Regions from separate parts of the Paenibacillus intestini genome, predicted to be linked through region 3. Evidence: riboswitches for the same ligand, from Rfam matches in the RefSeq annotation. Region 3 holds a riboswitch; each other region holds the start of a gene.
The links. A riboswitch is a leader RNA that binds a small molecule or an ion and turns the genes downstream of it on or off. The one in region 3 is predicted to bind S-adenosylmethionine.

Region 1 (5,774 bases), on a different contig from region 3:
GGAAAAAGTTTGCGTCCAGTTTCTTATCTGCCAGCTGTTGGTTAGGTTGCACATAGTCGTTAAACGTCACCACTTGTAAACGAATGCCTTGTGCTTCAAGTTCAGGTTTGATGCTTTCCAGAATTTCAGCATGTGGTGTAGGCGAAGCACCGACTTTCAATTCAACGGTACGCGGAGCACCTGCTGCGTTATCCGCACCACTGTCGGATTTCTTGTTGTTGCCGCAAGCTGCGAGCACGGCAATCATCATCAAGCTGAGTAAAATAATAGACCATTTTTTCATCTGTAAAACCCCTTCGCATTTTTATTTTTCAATCTATCTGTTATTTCCGGGTGAAATAAATGACCAGACGATCGCCAATCATCTGTAAGAGCTGAACCAGTATAATCATGGATACAACAGAAATAATCATGATCTCATTCTGATATCGATAGTATCCATAGTTAATGGCCAGTGTACCCAGACCTCCACCGCCGACCATACCCGCCATGGCCGTATAGGACACCAACGTAACGATGGTAATTGTAATTCCGGCAAGCAAGCCAGGTAAAGCCTCAGGTAACAACACCCGTCTGACGATCTGAGCTGTAGATGCCCCCATTGCCTGAGCTGCTTCAATGACACCGCGGTCCACTTCACGTAAAGTATTCTCCACCAGACGTGCAAAATACGGAGCAGCCGAGATAACCAGCGGTGGAATGACACCAAGCACACCTGTAGCGGTGCCCACCAGCGTACGCGTAAACGGAATAAGAGCAACAATTAATATGATGAAAGGTACCGAACGTAAAATATTAACAATAACAGATAATATGATGTAGGTTAGCTTTGAACTAGGTGAAGCCGAACGGCCTGTCATAAACAGAATGACACCAAGGGGCAAACCCAAGAGAACAGTAAACAAACCGGATACAGCAAGAATCTGCAATGTTTCAATGGAGGCCGTACCGACCTCTTCCCAGCGTACTTTGGAAAAATCCATTATCGGAGCACCTCCACATCAAGTCCTTCTGCAGTTAGTTCAGACAAGGTCTGTTCAATCGCAGCGGAGTCACCTTCAAAACGTACCGTCAGTTGACCGTAAGGAACCTGCTTGATTGTAGAGATTGTACCTTGCAGAATAGCGAAATCCACACCTGTTTTACGAACTGTTCTCGACAGAATCGCCTCATAGGTTTTATCTCCAAGAAATGAAACCTTCACTAACTTGGAAGAAACACCTGCTGGCAACTCCGTCCCTGCATTTGCCATAACCGTTTCCTCCAGTGCCAGTCCACCTTCGCTGTCACGTGAGACAAAATCCCGCGTGATCGCATGTTGCGGTTTCAGGAACACTTCCGTCACTGGGCCTTGCTCCACGATGCCACCTTGATGGATAACGGCTACCCGGTCGCAAATGTTCTGGATGACATGCATCTCGTGTGTAATCAGCACAATGGTCAGATTATACTTTTCATTAATATCCAGCAATAACTTCAGAATCGAATTTGTTGTTTGCGGATCAAGTGCCGAAGTTGCCTCATCACAAAGAAGTACACTCGGGTCACTTGCCAGAGCTCTCGCTATCCCTACCCGTTGCTTCTGTCCGCCAGACAGCTGTGCCGGATATTTGCTGCTATGCTGCTCCAGACCAACCAGAGCGAGCATTTCCTTCACCTTGCGATCAATCGCATCCTTAGGTGTGTTGACCAGTTTTAAAGGGAAAGCCACATTGTCGTATACCGTTGCAGAAGACAGCAGATTAAAATGCTGAAAGATCATACCAATCTTGCGTCTTTGCTGCTGTAGTTCACTTTTGCTAAGCTCAGTCAGGTTAATACCATCGACCCAAACCTCACCTTCTGTCGGGCGCTCAAGTAAATTGATACATCGGATCAATGTGCTTTTCCCTGCACCTGAGTGACCAATAACTCCAAAAATCTCACCCTTCTGAATCTTCAGATCAAGGTGTGACAACGCCGTCGTTGTTTTGGCACGTCTGCCATATGTTTTGGTTAATCCAACCAATTCAATCACTAATACTGCTCCTTCCCCATCACCTACATATATCTTTACCCGAAGGAAGGGAAAACTCCCCGTTCTACGCAAAAAAAGAGCCCTTTGCAGATACAAAGATGGCTCTTCACGTGAAATGACCTTCTCATCTGCCAAAATCATGTGCAACATGATTCTGTAGGAATTAGCACCTAACATCAACAAGGATAACCATTCATGTCATCATCGTTGATCGGTTGCCGGGCTTCATCGGGCCTGTCCCTCCGCCACTCTCGATAAGAGAAATATAAAGTTGTAGGATTATATAGTTTCATGTAGTTCGTCAAGTATAATGACCGAACTGCATCAAATGCTGTATTGAAGACACGATTCCATGTAAGATTCGATCTGGAACTCAGTATAATCAAAGTATTCCGATTTGTCAAATAGTATTATTTAAAATCATTGCTATACCTAATGTTTCAAAATCTGTTTACGCCAGATTCGATTGATGTATCGATAGGCCATATTCAGTGTTTCACAGACCATATCTACACCTTGCTGCATCTCGAGAAGATGCTGATCCAGATCCTCCAGCTTCACTTTGCCACGCAACGTCTGATGTAACTGCCACAAATCATCCTGCATTTCCGAATTCATGTAATGAATCTCCATATTACGTCGCTTTCGCAATCTGCTCATCGGTTCTCGGTACGCTTCCTTAATCTTAATTAATTGCTGCGCCAACTCATGATGATCCCGATAATATTCGAATTGCCTCAGAACGGTATAATAGGAGAAATGCACTTTGGTTTTGGATGTATTTAGTTGGAAAACTTCATTCAAGACCGTACCCAATTTGTCCAGAATCGCGAAGCACCGAATAAAGGCATCTTTATAAAAATAAACGTACCGGGCATACTCAGATTTCTCAGCAGAACTCATATCGCGCGTTGAACCTGCAACTACTTTTTTACGAAAATGTGCGGCGGCAAAATAACTCTGCTCCAGTTCATCCAACGAAGAGATTAGTCCCTGTGTCCATACATACAGCTTCCGATAATCATGGTTCGGATCATGATCCACATACATCTGTTTTTCAAAAGACTCCAGTGTAAACGCCATGGTATCCATGGCTTGTTTCAGTTTCCCTTGATTCACTCGTGGCTTTTCTCCCAGTAACGTACGTAGCATAGAAGACCTCCTCTTTCCACTGATGATGCAAAATATATATGTTTTCACAGCTGTTGAACAGCTGAAGATGAATTAAAGCGCTATGTGACGTTCGGTTAATCGTTACAACTTGATTTAGGTTGCCCTGCTACCTCCGACATCAAACAAAAGTCCACCTCTCCAATGATCTACATCACCGGATGGTGGACTTTCCAACATGGCCCAGCGCAGCTTCAGGACAATGTAATAAACTCACTTTTTTTAAACACTAAATTCATAAGCTGTTTAGAAACGGTTCACCGGGCGGTGCAGCTTGTACACAAGGAAGCTCATATAGGTCAAGATACCGAACAGTATAGCGATATCCAGCATATGTGCCAGCGCCACAAACATGTAAACTTCCGGGCGATTAATCGTCCACATCATGAACATACCGATAACCACTTGCAACAGAATTAAAACGACGGATAACACACCGAGTGTCCGCAATTCACGGTTGTCCGGGTGTTTACGGTAAGCAAAATGTCCTAGGATCGCGATTACGATCACGAGTGACACAGCTGCCAGACGATGGGCAAAGGCCACAGCTACCCCGCCAGAAAGTTCAGGCACAATCTGCCCATTACATAGCGGGAATCCGGAACACCCGCCAGCCGAATTCGTATGGCTTACAAATGCGCCTGTATACACGACCAGGTACGTATAGATGGTTGAAAACCAGACCAGGTTACGAAATCCCTTACTAACGCGCGGATACTGGTTCAGACGTTCCAAACCGCCATATCTCGCCTCTTGCCTAATCCCGAGAGCCATCATCAATGAACTGGCAAAAGCAATGAGTGCGAACCCAAAGTGTAGAGCCATGACCGCGGAAGATTGCGAGAACACAACGGCGAAAGCGCCCATGATTCCCTGAATAATCACAAATAAAAGGGTTAGAAACGAGAACAATTGCAAATCACGACGCTGTTTGCCAAAGCGTAAGAAGGCAACAAAAGATGCGATGGACAGTAGTCCTGCCAGTGCGCTGACAGCACGGTGGGAATATTCAATCAGAGAGGCAACAGTATGTGCTGGTACAAGCTTACCGTTACATAAAGGCCACTGTGTTCCGCAGCCAAGGCCCGATTCGGTTTTCGTCACGATCCCGCCGCCAAAGGTAGCCAGGAACATAACGAGACAGGTCAATACGGTTAACCATTTAAACAATGTTAAGTGCTTCAATTTTTTCTCACCCGCTGTTGGTTTAAGATGGCGAAGAAGTTTCTTCGCTTGATAATCAATGCCGATTCATTATTGTTGCTAGTGTTGTTTCCATAAGAAGGCTCATTACAGCACTTGTTTTGTACTTTGACACTAATTTCACAACTAAATCCATTATACCGGATAAAAGCATCATTGACGCCGCGCTTTGTGACAAAATGTTAACGTCTATTAAAATTTTGACCAGCAGGTCATTATATTTCGAATTTATGTATGTAGGCCCCTACCCATCTCGGTAGCCTTAAGCTACTCACCTCAAGCCAAATAAAAACAAGGCAGTCTTAAGCCTGAAGACGGCTCAACCGACAGCCTTGTATTTGCATACCTATCTTACAGTCTACCCTGTCTTGAAGACATTCATTCCCTGCGATGCACTTAGGCCTTACTTGTGAATGGTATTGTAGACCTCAACCGCACGATCCAAAAACTGCTCAATCTCTTCTCTCGACTTACGTAGCTTGTTCACGTAGCGCACCAGTTCACGTCCATCTGTGTAAGCTACAAAACTTGGAATACCCAAAATATTTTGCTCCTGACTTACTGTACCCACCTGATCAACATCCACTTCAATCAGGGTCAAGTCACGTGAATACTTCGTTTCCACCTCAGGCATAAACGGATCGATGTATTTGCAATCCCCGCACCAGTCTGCCTTAAATACGGCCACTGTCAAACGTGGAGATTGAATCGCCACATCAAATTCCGGCTTGGATGTAATCTGTTCCATTGTCACATCTCCCTTTCTGTACCTCGTCTCCCTCTAAGTGAAGCAAATTGGTGATTGGAAGTCAAATGTTCAGCGCATACTTAGAATAACCACAAGTCCTGGCATATCAAACACAGATATTCATGAAAGGATGTTCCATTCATGACTTCCACCAGAAATGACTCTTCGGAAAACCAGCATTCAGGCTCCATTGTACAGATCATTCGCTCCATTCCCGGAGCAGCCCTGGAAGTATGGCGAGGTAAACAAGCCGCCTGGCATGCGTCCGCAAGGCTTAGACATCCTTTGCGTGACCTGAATTGGAACGCAGATACAGCTGCCGCTCTGCAAGCTGAGGTGGAGAAGTTAATCCCTACAACAGGCAAGCCATCTCCTGCACGCAACATTCAGGCACAACGTGCGCTGGTGTGTGAAGAGGATTGCATCATTCTCGAAGAGATCAAAACCTTAACGCAGCAGCAGAATCGCAGTAATGTGACTCGAACCGCCGCTTATCTGGAATGCTACGAGCAGTATCCCGAGCTACATTGGGCGCTACTGGCGCATATGGTATCCCGCAACGGCGGATATCATATGACCGACCTGCACAGTGACCTGATGCATAATCTGCAAAATCAGAAGGATCGTGAGCATATG
Region 2 (5,774 bases), on a different contig from region 3:
CAAACTACAGGAATTGCTGGCAGGCTATGTGCAGCATCCGTCACTTCATGCTGGAATTGATGCGTATGTTGTTCCACCAGGTCTGGGAGATAATGCTGGCTTGTGTGGTTCGCTGGCACTGGCGAAACTGGCCTTGTCAAATAAACGCATTTAGGGATTGACGAAATTTACCAGTATGGTATGATGTGAGCAACAGCATAGTACGGTTAATGAGGAAGCACCTCTCTTGCAGCGATCTGCGGGAGAGGTGCTTTTTTGTGTTGTCTGGAGACAGAGACAGAGAATACCTTCGTTAATCGAACAGGCTGTATCGTCCAAAGGAGGGAACAAGTAATGGAAGTCATTTTCATGAACAAATTATCCAGAGTGTTTGATCAGCATGAACAGATTGCCCAGTTATGGATTGGCGAGGAGGAGAATACTTGGCACTTGGGATGGAGTCGTTATGAAGCAGGGGATCGGGAAGATACGATCTGGTATGAAGGTCATTCGTGGGAAGAGCTGATGCACATATATCGTCATCAACTTGCCATGCAGATGAGCGAAGGGTATCGTCCATTGATGCATGGGTTGTACAATGAAAATGAGGATCTGAAGCTACGTAGTTATGCAGGCCAGCGTCTGCATTGTTTTAGTGAATTATACGGAAATGAACAATTGTATGAGGATTTATGCACATGGCGCAGGCAAAAAGCGGCTTCGGATCGGAAGGCTCCTTATTTTGTAGCGACGAATCGTTTGTTGCGGCTGATCAGTGCGTTTGTTCCACATACGATGGATGAGCTGATGCAACTGCCGGGCGTTGGTGAGAGCAAAGCAGCAGAATATGGGCTGGAATGGCTTGAAATGATGAGTGGAATCGAACAATCGAGACCTTTTCCGTTAGACTGGGTGTACATCGTATTGCAAGAAGAAGAGTACGAAAGTTGGTTATATAAGCAGAAAGAGCAGAAGTACAAGCAGGAACTGGATAAATTCATTACGCGTAAGCACGTGCTGGAAGGCATGAAAGAGGGACAGACCTTAGAAGAGATCGTGAATCGATCTGGTCTATCACGGCGTGAATTAATCGAACTGCTCGAAACATTGGATCTGGAAGGGTATGACACGGATTCATTGCTGGATGTAGAACTGGCCGTTATGCCTGAGACTGAACAAGAGGCGGTATGGAACGCATATGAGGAGTTAGGAGATACATTTCTGAAGCCTGTGTTACATAAAGTTTACGGAGGAGAGCGCCCTGAAGGAGGGAGCTTGGAGCAAGTGTATGAACGGTTACGGATGATTCGCATCCGTTTTCGGAGACATACTGAAACAGAGCGTAATGTTGGTTAGCTAAAATACGCCGTGAGGCGGTGATATTAAAAAAGACGAAGTCGTCCCTGTGAAGGAGCGCTTCGTCTTATTCTTTAAATGGTATGATATAGCGGATAGAGCGGTCGTTTCAGATCCAGTCTTTTTTACGGAAAATAAAGAACATCGTCAGACCGAGTGTAATCATCAGGCCGATAACAGCATAATACCCGTATTTCCAGTGTAATTCGGGCATGTTGTCAAAGTTCATTCCATAAATACCGGTGATAACGGTCAGAGGCATGAACACGGTGGTGATGGCGGTAAACACACGCATGATCTCATTCGCGCGGTTAGCGATACTGGACTGATAGGCTTCTCGCAAGTTGCCCATCAGATCGCGGTACGTTTCAAAGGTTTCCGATATTTTTACGGCGTTCTCGTAAATGTCGCTGAAATATTTTTGCAGCTGATCATCAATGAGACGCAGATCTTTTTTGTTGAGTGTATTAATGACCTCTTTTTGAGGTCCCAGTACTTTCTTCAGCCACAAAATCTCGCTTCGCAGACCGATAATCTCATTCAGATGTGACTTTTTGGTATGCATCAGAATGTCTTCCTCAAGTTTCTCAATTCGCGCTTCAATTCGATCACCAACGGTGAAGTAATTGTCCACAATCAAGTCAACAAGCAAGTAGAGGAGACGATCTGGACTGCTGATTTCCTGTTCCCAGAGAATCGGCTTCAATGTACGTAGTTCGCTGATCTTTTGTTTGGTAACCGTAATGATAAAATGTCTACCGAGAAAGAGATTGACTGCACGCAGGAAGATCTCTTCATCATCAAAACGAATGCTATTAATCACGATAAAATAATGGTTCTCATAAATCTCAATCTTCGGACGCTGTTCTTCATCACTCAAGCAATCCTCAACAGCCAGATCATGCATGGAGAACAGCGGCTGAAGTACAGCCAAATCGTCCACGTCCGCATCAATCCAGTAGAACCCTTCTGCTGGTGGAGTCAGCGCTTGCTGAATGTCATCCACCGGGATAAATACACCGTTGTTAACCAACCGGATTTTCATGTTATCTACTCCTTGTGCACCCGCCGTCTTGGCGGATTTCATCGTTAATATGGGCGCAAAAGAACAGATCAGCCGGTCGGCAGCGGAGCCTGTTATGAGGACTGTACTGCGTCATCAATCTATAATCAAACGGAAGAAACGTCCCGCTGCCGACATGCTGATGTCAATTCTCTATGCAGTTGTTCGGAATTCGACTGCCAGTTGGGCCTCGGGTCGCCATCCATTTAATATGTCACCTCTCACATAAGGGCTTATAAACACTTGTCTAGTATACCGCTGGTCTAGGGTGCTTTCAAGCGCAAAAATGTGTCTATTTCACGCTCTGAGGCAGTGTATGACAACGGATGATGAACGGTTCCGAGTTTAGGTTCAAAACCAATCAACTGGTTCTTGACGTGAGGGCAGTAATGTTTTAAAGTAAAAGTTAATATATCTGAATTAAAATTGAATACAGCGAAATCTTATCAAGAGTAGGTGGAGGGACCAGCCCGATGAAACCCGGCAACCGGCGATATAACGCACGGTGCTAATTCTTGCAGCGACCAAGCATCCTTGTGATGCTGTTGTAACTGAGAGATGAGAGAGGCGCATATCTGTTTACATATGACCTTTCTCGGAATCCGAGAGAGGTCTTTGTCATATGCAGAGCTTCTCAGAGCGTGATTTTCGCACCAGATGCGACCCATGAAAAAGGAGGAGTCAACTCACTATGCCAATTAAAATTCCAGACACATTACCAGCCAAAGAAGTGCTTGAGAGCGAGAATATTTTCGTCATGGACGAATCATCCGCATACAAGCAGGATATTCGTCCGCTCCGGATCGCCATACTGAATCTGATGCCTACGAAGGAAACGACGGAAACGCAATTGCTTCGTCTGGTAGGTAATACACCGATTCAAGTGGATGTTGTGCTGGTACACCCCAAATCCCATACTTCCAAGAACACATCTCAAGAATACCTGGATCTCTTTTATAAAACATTTGATGAGATCCAGCATCGCCGTTTTGACGGGATGATCATTACCGGTGCACCGGTAGAGCAAATGGATTTTGAGGACGTGAATTATTGGGAAGAGATTCAGGAAATCTTTGAATGGACCAAAACGAATGTAACTTCGACGATGCATATATGTTGGGCTTCTCAAGCAGGTCTATACCACCATTTTGATGTACCCAAAGTTCCGCTGGATGAAAAGTGTTTTGGCGTATTCCCGCATACGATCAACAAACCTCATGTTCCAATACTGCGTGGATTTGATGAAGTGTTCAACGTTCCACACTCCCGTCACACGGAGGTACGACGCGAGGATATTGAGAAAAATGATAAACTCGAAATTTTGGCTGAGTCCGAAGAAGCAGGGGTATTCCTGGTTGCCACCAAGGACGGTAAGCAAATTTTTGCCACAGGACATGCCGAGTATGATCCGTTTTCATTGAAATGGGAATATGACCGTGATGTTGCCAAGGGATTGGACATCGCGCTGCCGAAGTACTACTATCCAAAGGACGATCCTTCTCGGATACCTCCGGCTACATGGCGTGCACACGCTAACTTATTATTCTCTAACTGGCTCAATTACTATGTGTATCAGGAAACCCCTTACGATATTGGCCCACAAATCTAATCAAGATTACAGGAGGATGCAGTAATGGAAGATAACAAGTTGAAAATTGAAAGCCGTTTAGCTCAAATTGGGTCCATCAATGAACCCGTAACAGGTGCTGTTAACTTTCCGATCTATCAATCCACTGCGTTTCGTCACCCGAAGCTGGGACAAAGCACGGGGTTTGATTACATCCGTACAACAAACCCAACGCGCAAAGTATTAGAGGAAGCAGCAGCGGCTCTAGAGTCCGGTGATGCGGGTTTTGCCTGTAGCTCGGGCATGGCAGCACTGCAAACGATCTTTGCGATGTTCGGCCAAGGGGATCACCTGATTGTTTCTCTAGACCTGTATGGCGGTACATATCGCCTGTTGGAACGGATTTTGTCCCGGTTCGGTGTAACTGCAAGTTATGTAGATACGAACGATCTGGAAGCATTGGAGAACATCCGTCAGCCGAATACGAAGGCTGTTTTCATCGAGACACCAACTAATCCGCTCATGATGATTACGGACATTCAAGCTGTTGCTTCTTGGGCGAAAAAACACAATCTATTAACCATTGTAGATAATACGCTACTGACTCCATTCTTCCAGCGTCCGATTGAACTTGGTGCCGATATTATCATCCATAGTGCGACTAAATATCTGGGCGGACATAATGATGTGCTCGCTGGATTGATCATCACCAAAGGTGAAGCCTTGTCTGCCGAGATGGCGTTCCTTCATAACTCCATTGGAGCTGTGTTATCACCGAGTGATTCATATCAATTGATGAAAGGGATGAAAACACTGGCTCTTCGCATGGAGCGTCATGAATATAACGCACTTACCATTGCGAAGTTCCTCTTGGAACATCCGGCTGTAGCTGAAGTATTCCACCCTGGTTTGTCCGATCATCCTGGATATGAAGTTCAGCGTAAGCAGTCTTCCGGCAATACAGGCATTTTTTCGTTTAAAGTGAAGGATGCACGTTATGTTGAGCCATTGCTGCGTCATATCCAATTGATTGCATTTGCAGAAAGTCTCGGTGGTGTAGAATCACTCATGACCTATCCTGCGGTGCAGACCCATGCGGATATTCCGCTTGAAATTCGTGACGCTGTAGGTGTGGACGATCGTCTGCTTCGCTTCTCGGTAGGCATCGAACATGCAGAAGATTTGATCGCGGATCTGAATGAAGCATTGCTGGCAGCACAGCAGGAAGTTGAAGGAGGCGTAACCTCATGAGTGAATCGAGTAACCATAAGCCCAGTACGTCGGAGCTGAAGTTTGACACCAAGCTGCTTCACTTTGGAGATGAAATTGATAAAACAACAGGTGCCTCAAGTGTACCGATTTATCAAGCTTCCACGTTCCATCACTTTGATATCTTTAATCCGCCGCAACATGATTATAGCCGTTCAGGTAATCCGACTCGCCAGGCTCTGGAAGATTACATCGCGTTGCTTGAGGGCGGGGTACGCGGATTTGCATACTCGTCAGGGATGTCTGCAATCTCCAGTGTGTTCATGATGTTCTCCGCAGGGGATCATATAATCGTAACGGAAGATGTATACGGTGGGACATATCGTCTACTCACAACGATACTAAGTCGGATGCAGATTGAGACTACTTTTGTTGACATGACCGACATTGAACAAGTCAAAGCAGCAATCAAGCCTAACACGAAGGCCGTATACATGGAAACACCTTCCAATCCGACCTTGAAGATTACGGATATTGCCGCAGTTACGTCCTGGTCCAAGGAGCATGATCTGATTACCATTCTGGATAATACGTTTATGA
Region 3 (5,774 bases):
CGGAATGTATCTGCTCGAACGTACCCCTACTTGGGCCATTGTGATGGTGTTTATGTGGATTGGAATCTATCTGATCTCTGGCGGACTTCCAGTCATCGTGCGTGTGTTTGAGATCATTTTGCCGATTACCTTGGTCATATTTGTGATGGAAATTTTGCTTAGTAATCAGTTGTTCGAGATCGGTAATCTCAGACCTGTACTTGGAGAGGGCATCATGCCTGTTGTTAAAGGGTTGAAACCTTCCTTGCTCTCATATACAGGTTATGAAGTGATGCTGGTCATTACGGCATATATGCAAAATCCGAAGAAAAGCAATAAGGCCATGACTTGGGGGCTGGGCATATCTACATCGATTTATTTGATCACGGTCGTTATGGTCGTTGGCAGTTTATCGCTCGATGGAATTAAAACGAGAACCTGGCCAACGCTGGATCTGGTTCGAAGTTTTGAGATTCAGGGTTTGATCTTTGAGCGCTTCGAATCATTATTGCTGGTCATCTGGATTTTGCAGATTTTTTCTACATTTGCCATCACCCATTATTGCGCTTCTGTGGGGATTCGTGATCTGTTTAAAGCTAAAAAGATGCGGACCATTATGTACTGTCTTCTACCGTTTATCTATTTGGCAGCCATGGTTCCCAAAAATGTATATGAAACATTTGCACTAGGTGACATGCTGGGCAATGCATCTGTCGTTTTGTTTGCCATCATGCCTTTGGTATTGTTACTGCTGAGCATTATTCGAAAAAAGGGAGGTAAGCATGCATGATTCCAATCCGGTGGATGCGTATCATCTCTGCGTTACTGATTCTCGGTCTGATCTCCGGGTGCTGGAGCAGCCGGGAAATTGAGGATTTGAGCCTGTATGTTGGTCTCGGCATTGATGTTGGCAAGGAAACCGAGTTTGAGAAAAAAATAGCAGCCCAGAGAGGGGGCTATCCCAAAGAAGATAATGTCACCGCAACCGTTCAGATTGCTCCAGGGAAATCGAGTGGTCAGCAGAGCGATGAGGGAGGGTCACCTTCTTCTGGAAAATCATCCTACTCCAATGAACAACTTACCGGGGATTCGTTGCTTCAAATATTTCGTCAGTTTTCCTTACGCCGAGATCGTCCGCTCATTGGACATCATCTGAAAGTTATCGTGATTTCCAAAGATATTGCTAAAAAGTATGGACTACAACAGTTGCTTGATTTTGTGCTGCGGGATAACGATATTCGCCCCAATTGCCTTGTGCTGATTAGCCATCACCGTGCGCTGGATGTACTCACTTCGAGAGATCCTTCCCGGATTCCAGCCTTTTATCTTACGGGTATCACAAATAATTCGTACATCTCCAATAAGATACTGGAGCCGGTTTCGCTAGCCAAACTGGATGCGGAGATGCAGTCTGGATCCAGCTTTTTGCTTCAAAATGTGTTGAATGCAGATGGCGAGGATAAATTTTCAGGAGGCAGCATCTTTAAAGCGAAAACAACGAAATATATCGGGGAGCTTAGCCAAACCGACCTGGAAGCATTATCTTGGATTAAGCCCAAGGAAAAGGCGGGCGGGGTCATTAAAACATACAGTAAAGAAGGCTTCACTGTCCTCTATGAAATTAAGAAAAAGACCACAAAAATCATTCCGAAGGTAGTTCGAGGGGACATCTCATTTCACGTCAAGGCAGAGTCCGAAGGCTGGCTAATGGAGGATTGGCGTTCCCCTGAAAAAGAAGAGAAGGGAGCCTATCTGAAGGAACTGGAGAAGGATTTTGCCAAAATCGTAGATCAACAGATCGATCAAATGCTCTATAAACTCCAGCATACGTATAAAGCTGACGTTGCCGGTTTTCGGGACAGCATTCGCATCCATTATCCAAAAACGTGGAAAAAGGTAAAAGATAACTGGGATGAAGTGTTTGCGACAGTACCTATTACCTATGAGATTAAAACGAGTATTATAAATCCGGGTTCCTCTACAGAGTAGCTCTATACTCCCGTTCGCAAAAACTTTATGTGTTAATTTCAGCACAAGAATATGGAAAGCTCTGCTTGGGTCGGTTATCGTGTTTATTTAAATGTTGACACATCAGGCAGCAGTCGATATAGTTATACAAAATCATTTTCTTATCCAGAGAGGTGGAGGGACTGGCCCTTAGAAACCTCAGCAACAGATCTGAAGGATACTGTGCTAATTCCAGCGGGTGAAAGCCTGATAGATAGGAGCGTTTGTTTTTATTTGTCAGTTACGGCGCACTCTTCAGGAAAGAGTGGGTCTTTTTTGTTTGTTCTGGATGAAGAAGCAGGGAGCAGGTTATATGGAGAATAGTAACGATAAAGGCCAATTTCAGCGAAAAATGCAAACGAGGCATGTAGTTATGCTCTCTCTTGGTGGCGTCATAGGAACAGGACTGTTCCTTAGCTCAGGGTATACCATTCAACAAGCCGGACCGCTCGGTACGATTTTGTCCTATTTGATCGGTGCTTTGGTGGTGTACCTGGTGATGCTCTGTCTTGGCGAACTGTCTGTGCATATGCCGGAGACGGGTGCATTCCATAGTTATGCGGCTAAATACATTGGACCAGCGACAGGATACACGGTGGCCTGGCTGTACTGGCTTACTTGGACCGTAGCGCTCGGATCAGAATTTACAGCCGCAGGACTGCTTATGCAACGCTGGTTTCCGTCTGTGAACGTCTGGATCTGGAGTGCGTTGTTTGCCGTGATGATCTTCCTGTTTAATGCGTTCACGGTAAAACTTTTTGCCGAATCAGAATTTTGGTTCTCCTTGGTGAAAGTGATGACGATTGTCATCTTTATTATTCTTGGTGGTGCTGCCATGTTTGGTATTATTCCGATGGCAAATGCTGAACCGGCTCCGTTCTTTTCCAACATTACAGCGTCTGGGTGGTTCCCATACGGGGCAACTGCGATTCTGATGACGATGCTGGCGGTCAATTTTGCCTTTTCGGGTACGGAACTGATTGGTATTGCCGCAGGCGAAACGGAAAATCCGGAAAAAACCATTCCGAAGGCCATTCACACCACGCTGTGGCGTTTGATTATTTTCTTTATTGGCACGATTGTTATTCTGTCAGCATTGCTTCCGATGTCAGATGCGAGCGTGCTGGAGAGTCCGTTCGTTGCTGTCATGGAGCGGATCGGTGTTCCATATGCAGCCGACATCATGAACTTTGTTATTTTAACGGCGATTCTATCCGCAGCGAATTCGGGGTTATATGCTTCATCACGGATGCTCTGGTCATTGGCGGATAAAAAAACCATCTCTCCATGGTTTGCCCAGTTGACCAAACGCGGTGTGCCGTTCAATGCACTTGTGCTTAGTATGGCCGGTGGTGCACTGGCTTTACTGTCCAGCATCATTGCACCCGGGACGGTCTATATTACACTTGTATCCATCTCGGGTCTTGCTGTGGTAGTTGTCTGGATGAGCATCAGCGTGTCTCAATACATGTTCCGTAGACAGTATCTGCGGGAAGGACATGACGTGAAAGACCTGGTTTACCGAACGCCGCTGTATCCATTTGTGCCTATCGTTTCATTTGTATTGTGCCTCGCATCCTGCATAGGTATCGCTTTTGACCCAACACAGCGGATTGCTTTATACTGTGGTATTCCATTCATTATTTTGTGTTATATCGTGTATTATTGGACGGATCGTACGAAGAAGAAAAGAGGGCTGACTTCATGACTCAACGTGAGCAAACGAATGATATAAATGTGGTTCAACGTATTCTGGACGAGTATCGAATTATGATTCTGGATGGAGCACTGGCGACGGAACTGGAACAGCATGGCTGTGATCTGGATGACCCGCTCTGGTCTGCACGTGTGTTGCTGGAGAACCCGGATGTTATCGTGAACGTGCATGCTGATTATTTCCGAGCAGGGGCAGATTGTGCAATTACCTCCAGTTATCAGGCAACAGTGGAGGGTTTCCGCAAGCGTGGAATCGGAGAAGAGGCTGCCCTGGATCTGATTCGAAAAACAGTGGAACTGGCGGCGAAGGCCAGAGATGATGTATGGGCAGAAGTGCAGGGAGCCACAGTAGCTGAAGGTTCAACAGGACAGCTTGTTGACATTTCTTCGGGACGAGCCGAGAACGTGGGGAACGAGCAGAGTGAATATCGTACTGGTGAACACACTAGTGGCGAGAAGTTGCGTCGTCCGCGACCTGTCGTTGCTGGCTCTGTCGGCCCATACGGTGCCTATCTGGCAGATGGTTCGGAATATGTGGGACATTACGGTGTATCAGATGAGACACTGGCTGCATTTCACCGACCTCGCATGGCTGCGCTAATTGAAGCAGGAGCTGACATTCTGGCCTTCGAGACGATTCCTTCGTTGCAGGAGGCTCGTGTTCTTGTAGAATTGCTTAAGGAGTTTCCAGAGGCTTATGCGTGGCTTTCTTTTTCATTAAAAGATGGGACAAGCATCAGCGAGGGAACATCGCTTGAGGTATGCGCACAGACATTTGGCTCTGAACGGCAGATTGCGGCAATCGGCCTGAATTGCGCTCCAATGGAAGTGGTCACGGAAGCCATTGGTATCCTGCGCCAAGCTTGCGATAAACCAATCATCGTGTACCCGAATTCAGGTGAAACCTACGATGCCGAGACCAAAACATGGAGTGGCCAAGGTTCCTGCGGAAGCATGAAGGACGCATCAGAACAATGGGTTGCCGCTGGTGCTCAGATTATTGGTGGATGCTGCCGGACAACACCGCATCAGATCAGCGAGCTGGCAAAGAAGTGGCGTAGTTAGTAGACCGAATTTTTTTATAGAACAAACCTGAATAAGAACATAAAAATATATATAAACCTAAAAAACTTATATAATCTCCAACAGCCCTTACCTTTTTTTAATAGGTAAGGGCTCTTTTCAGATTTTTTTTAGGTTATTCAATAACTAACATACGTGGTGATGCCTTGCGAATTTCCCGGGATGCCAGCCAGCATCCGATTGCTGCTGCCAATATACTCAAACAGGCGAATAGCAGAATGCCCCATCCATTCAGAACCAAGGGAAGGTGTACGATTCCATATCCTGAGAGAACTTGTTCAAGTAGCCGGGGAAGAAGGTATACACCCGCAATAACACCAAACATCGAACCAATCAGGGATAACGATGCGATACCAAACGTGAGAGATGAACGAATACTACTGGATGTCATACCTATTGATTTGTAGATGCCATACGTCATGTTTTCTTTGCGAATACTGATCCGGCAGGTACTGAAGATGATCATAAAGGTAACGATGATGAACAGTAGACCAATCAGAGCCATTGGATATATAAGAATGTTTGCCGCTTCTGCAAAAACGGAATCCAGCAGTGTTTTTTGCGTGACGATGGAAGCAGAGTCTCTGAACCGCTCATTCAGTTGGGCTGCAATTGCCCCTGCTTGTGATGGGTCGGTGACATTAATAAAGGCAACATCTACATCACTGTAACTTGGATTTACGTTCTTAACCGCCTGAACGGTGATTCTCCCGGATACCGACATGTTTGCGATTGCTTGATAGATACCCGAAATGATGAATGTGCGCTTCTCTCCTTCAACGTAAAGATCGATAAGGTCTCCCAAATCCTTGTTTAACATCTTGGCCACACTGACTCCGATTGAAATTTCATTCTCGCGTTCAGGGTTATTTCCTCTTAACGTCTCGAATCCGGAGTCCTTATAGCTCCCGTCCAATACACCCAAATAAAGACTGATCGATGGACGGGTTGTATGGTTTTCCAAAACTTCGGAGGGAATTACGCCGGTA

Region 1: another riboswitch for S-adenosylmethionine. It lies ahead of J2T16_RS19960 (methionine ABC transporter ATP-binding protein); the one in region 3 lies ahead of mmuP (S-methylmethionine permease).
Region 2: another riboswitch for S-adenosylmethionine. It lies ahead of metA (homoserine O-acetyltransferase MetA); the one in region 3 lies ahead of mmuP (S-methylmethionine permease).

Annotation. Positions count from the first base shown of each region.
Region 1 covers NZ_JAURUN010000008.1:62,230-68,003, reverse strand. Annotated here, with positions in the region: gene J2T16_RS19970 (MetQ/NlpA family ABC transporter substrate-binding protein) at 1-283, opposite strand, end outside; gene J2T16_RS19965 (methionine ABC transporter permease) at 324-983, opposite strand; gene J2T16_RS19960 (methionine ABC transporter ATP-binding protein) at 983-2,017, opposite strand; SAM riboswitch class I at 2,139-2,278, opposite strand; gene J2T16_RS19955 (Cthe_2314 family HEPN domain-containing protein) at 2,450-3,169, opposite strand; gene J2T16_RS19950 (COX15/CtaA family protein) at 3,434-4,321, opposite strand; gene J2T16_RS19945 (thioredoxin family protein) at 4,794-5,138, opposite strand; gene J2T16_RS19940 (DUF2515 family protein) at 5,280-5,774, shown strand, end outside.
Region 2 covers NZ_JAURUN010000002.1:915,513-921,286, reverse strand. Annotated here, with positions in the region: gene J2T16_RS09190 (ROK family protein) at 1-154, shown strand, start outside; gene J2T16_RS09185 (HRDC domain-containing protein) at 334-1,335, shown strand; gene corA (magnesium/cobalt transporter CorA) at 1,445-2,380, opposite strand; gene J2T16_RS09175 (hypothetical protein) at 2,379-2,627, shown strand; SAM riboswitch class I at 2,839-2,963, shown strand; gene metA (homoserine O-acetyltransferase MetA) at 3,090-4,007, shown strand; gene J2T16_RS09165 (aminotransferase class I/II-fold pyridoxal phosphate-dependent enzyme) at 4,032-5,216, shown strand; gene J2T16_RS09160 (trans-sulfuration enzyme family protein) at 5,213-5,774, shown strand, end outside.
Region 3 covers NZ_JAURUN010000010.1:177,079-182,852, reverse strand. Annotated here, with positions in the region: gene J2T16_RS23155 (GerAB/ArcD/ProY family transporter) at 1-769, shown strand, start outside; gene J2T16_RS23150 (Ger(x)C family spore germination protein) at 766-1,968, shown strand; SAM riboswitch class I at 2,106-2,207, shown strand; gene mmuP (S-methylmethionine permease) at 2,300-3,694, shown strand; gene mmuM (homocysteine S-methyltransferase) at 3,691-4,767, shown strand; gene J2T16_RS23135 (ABC transporter permease) at 4,901-5,774, opposite strand, start outside.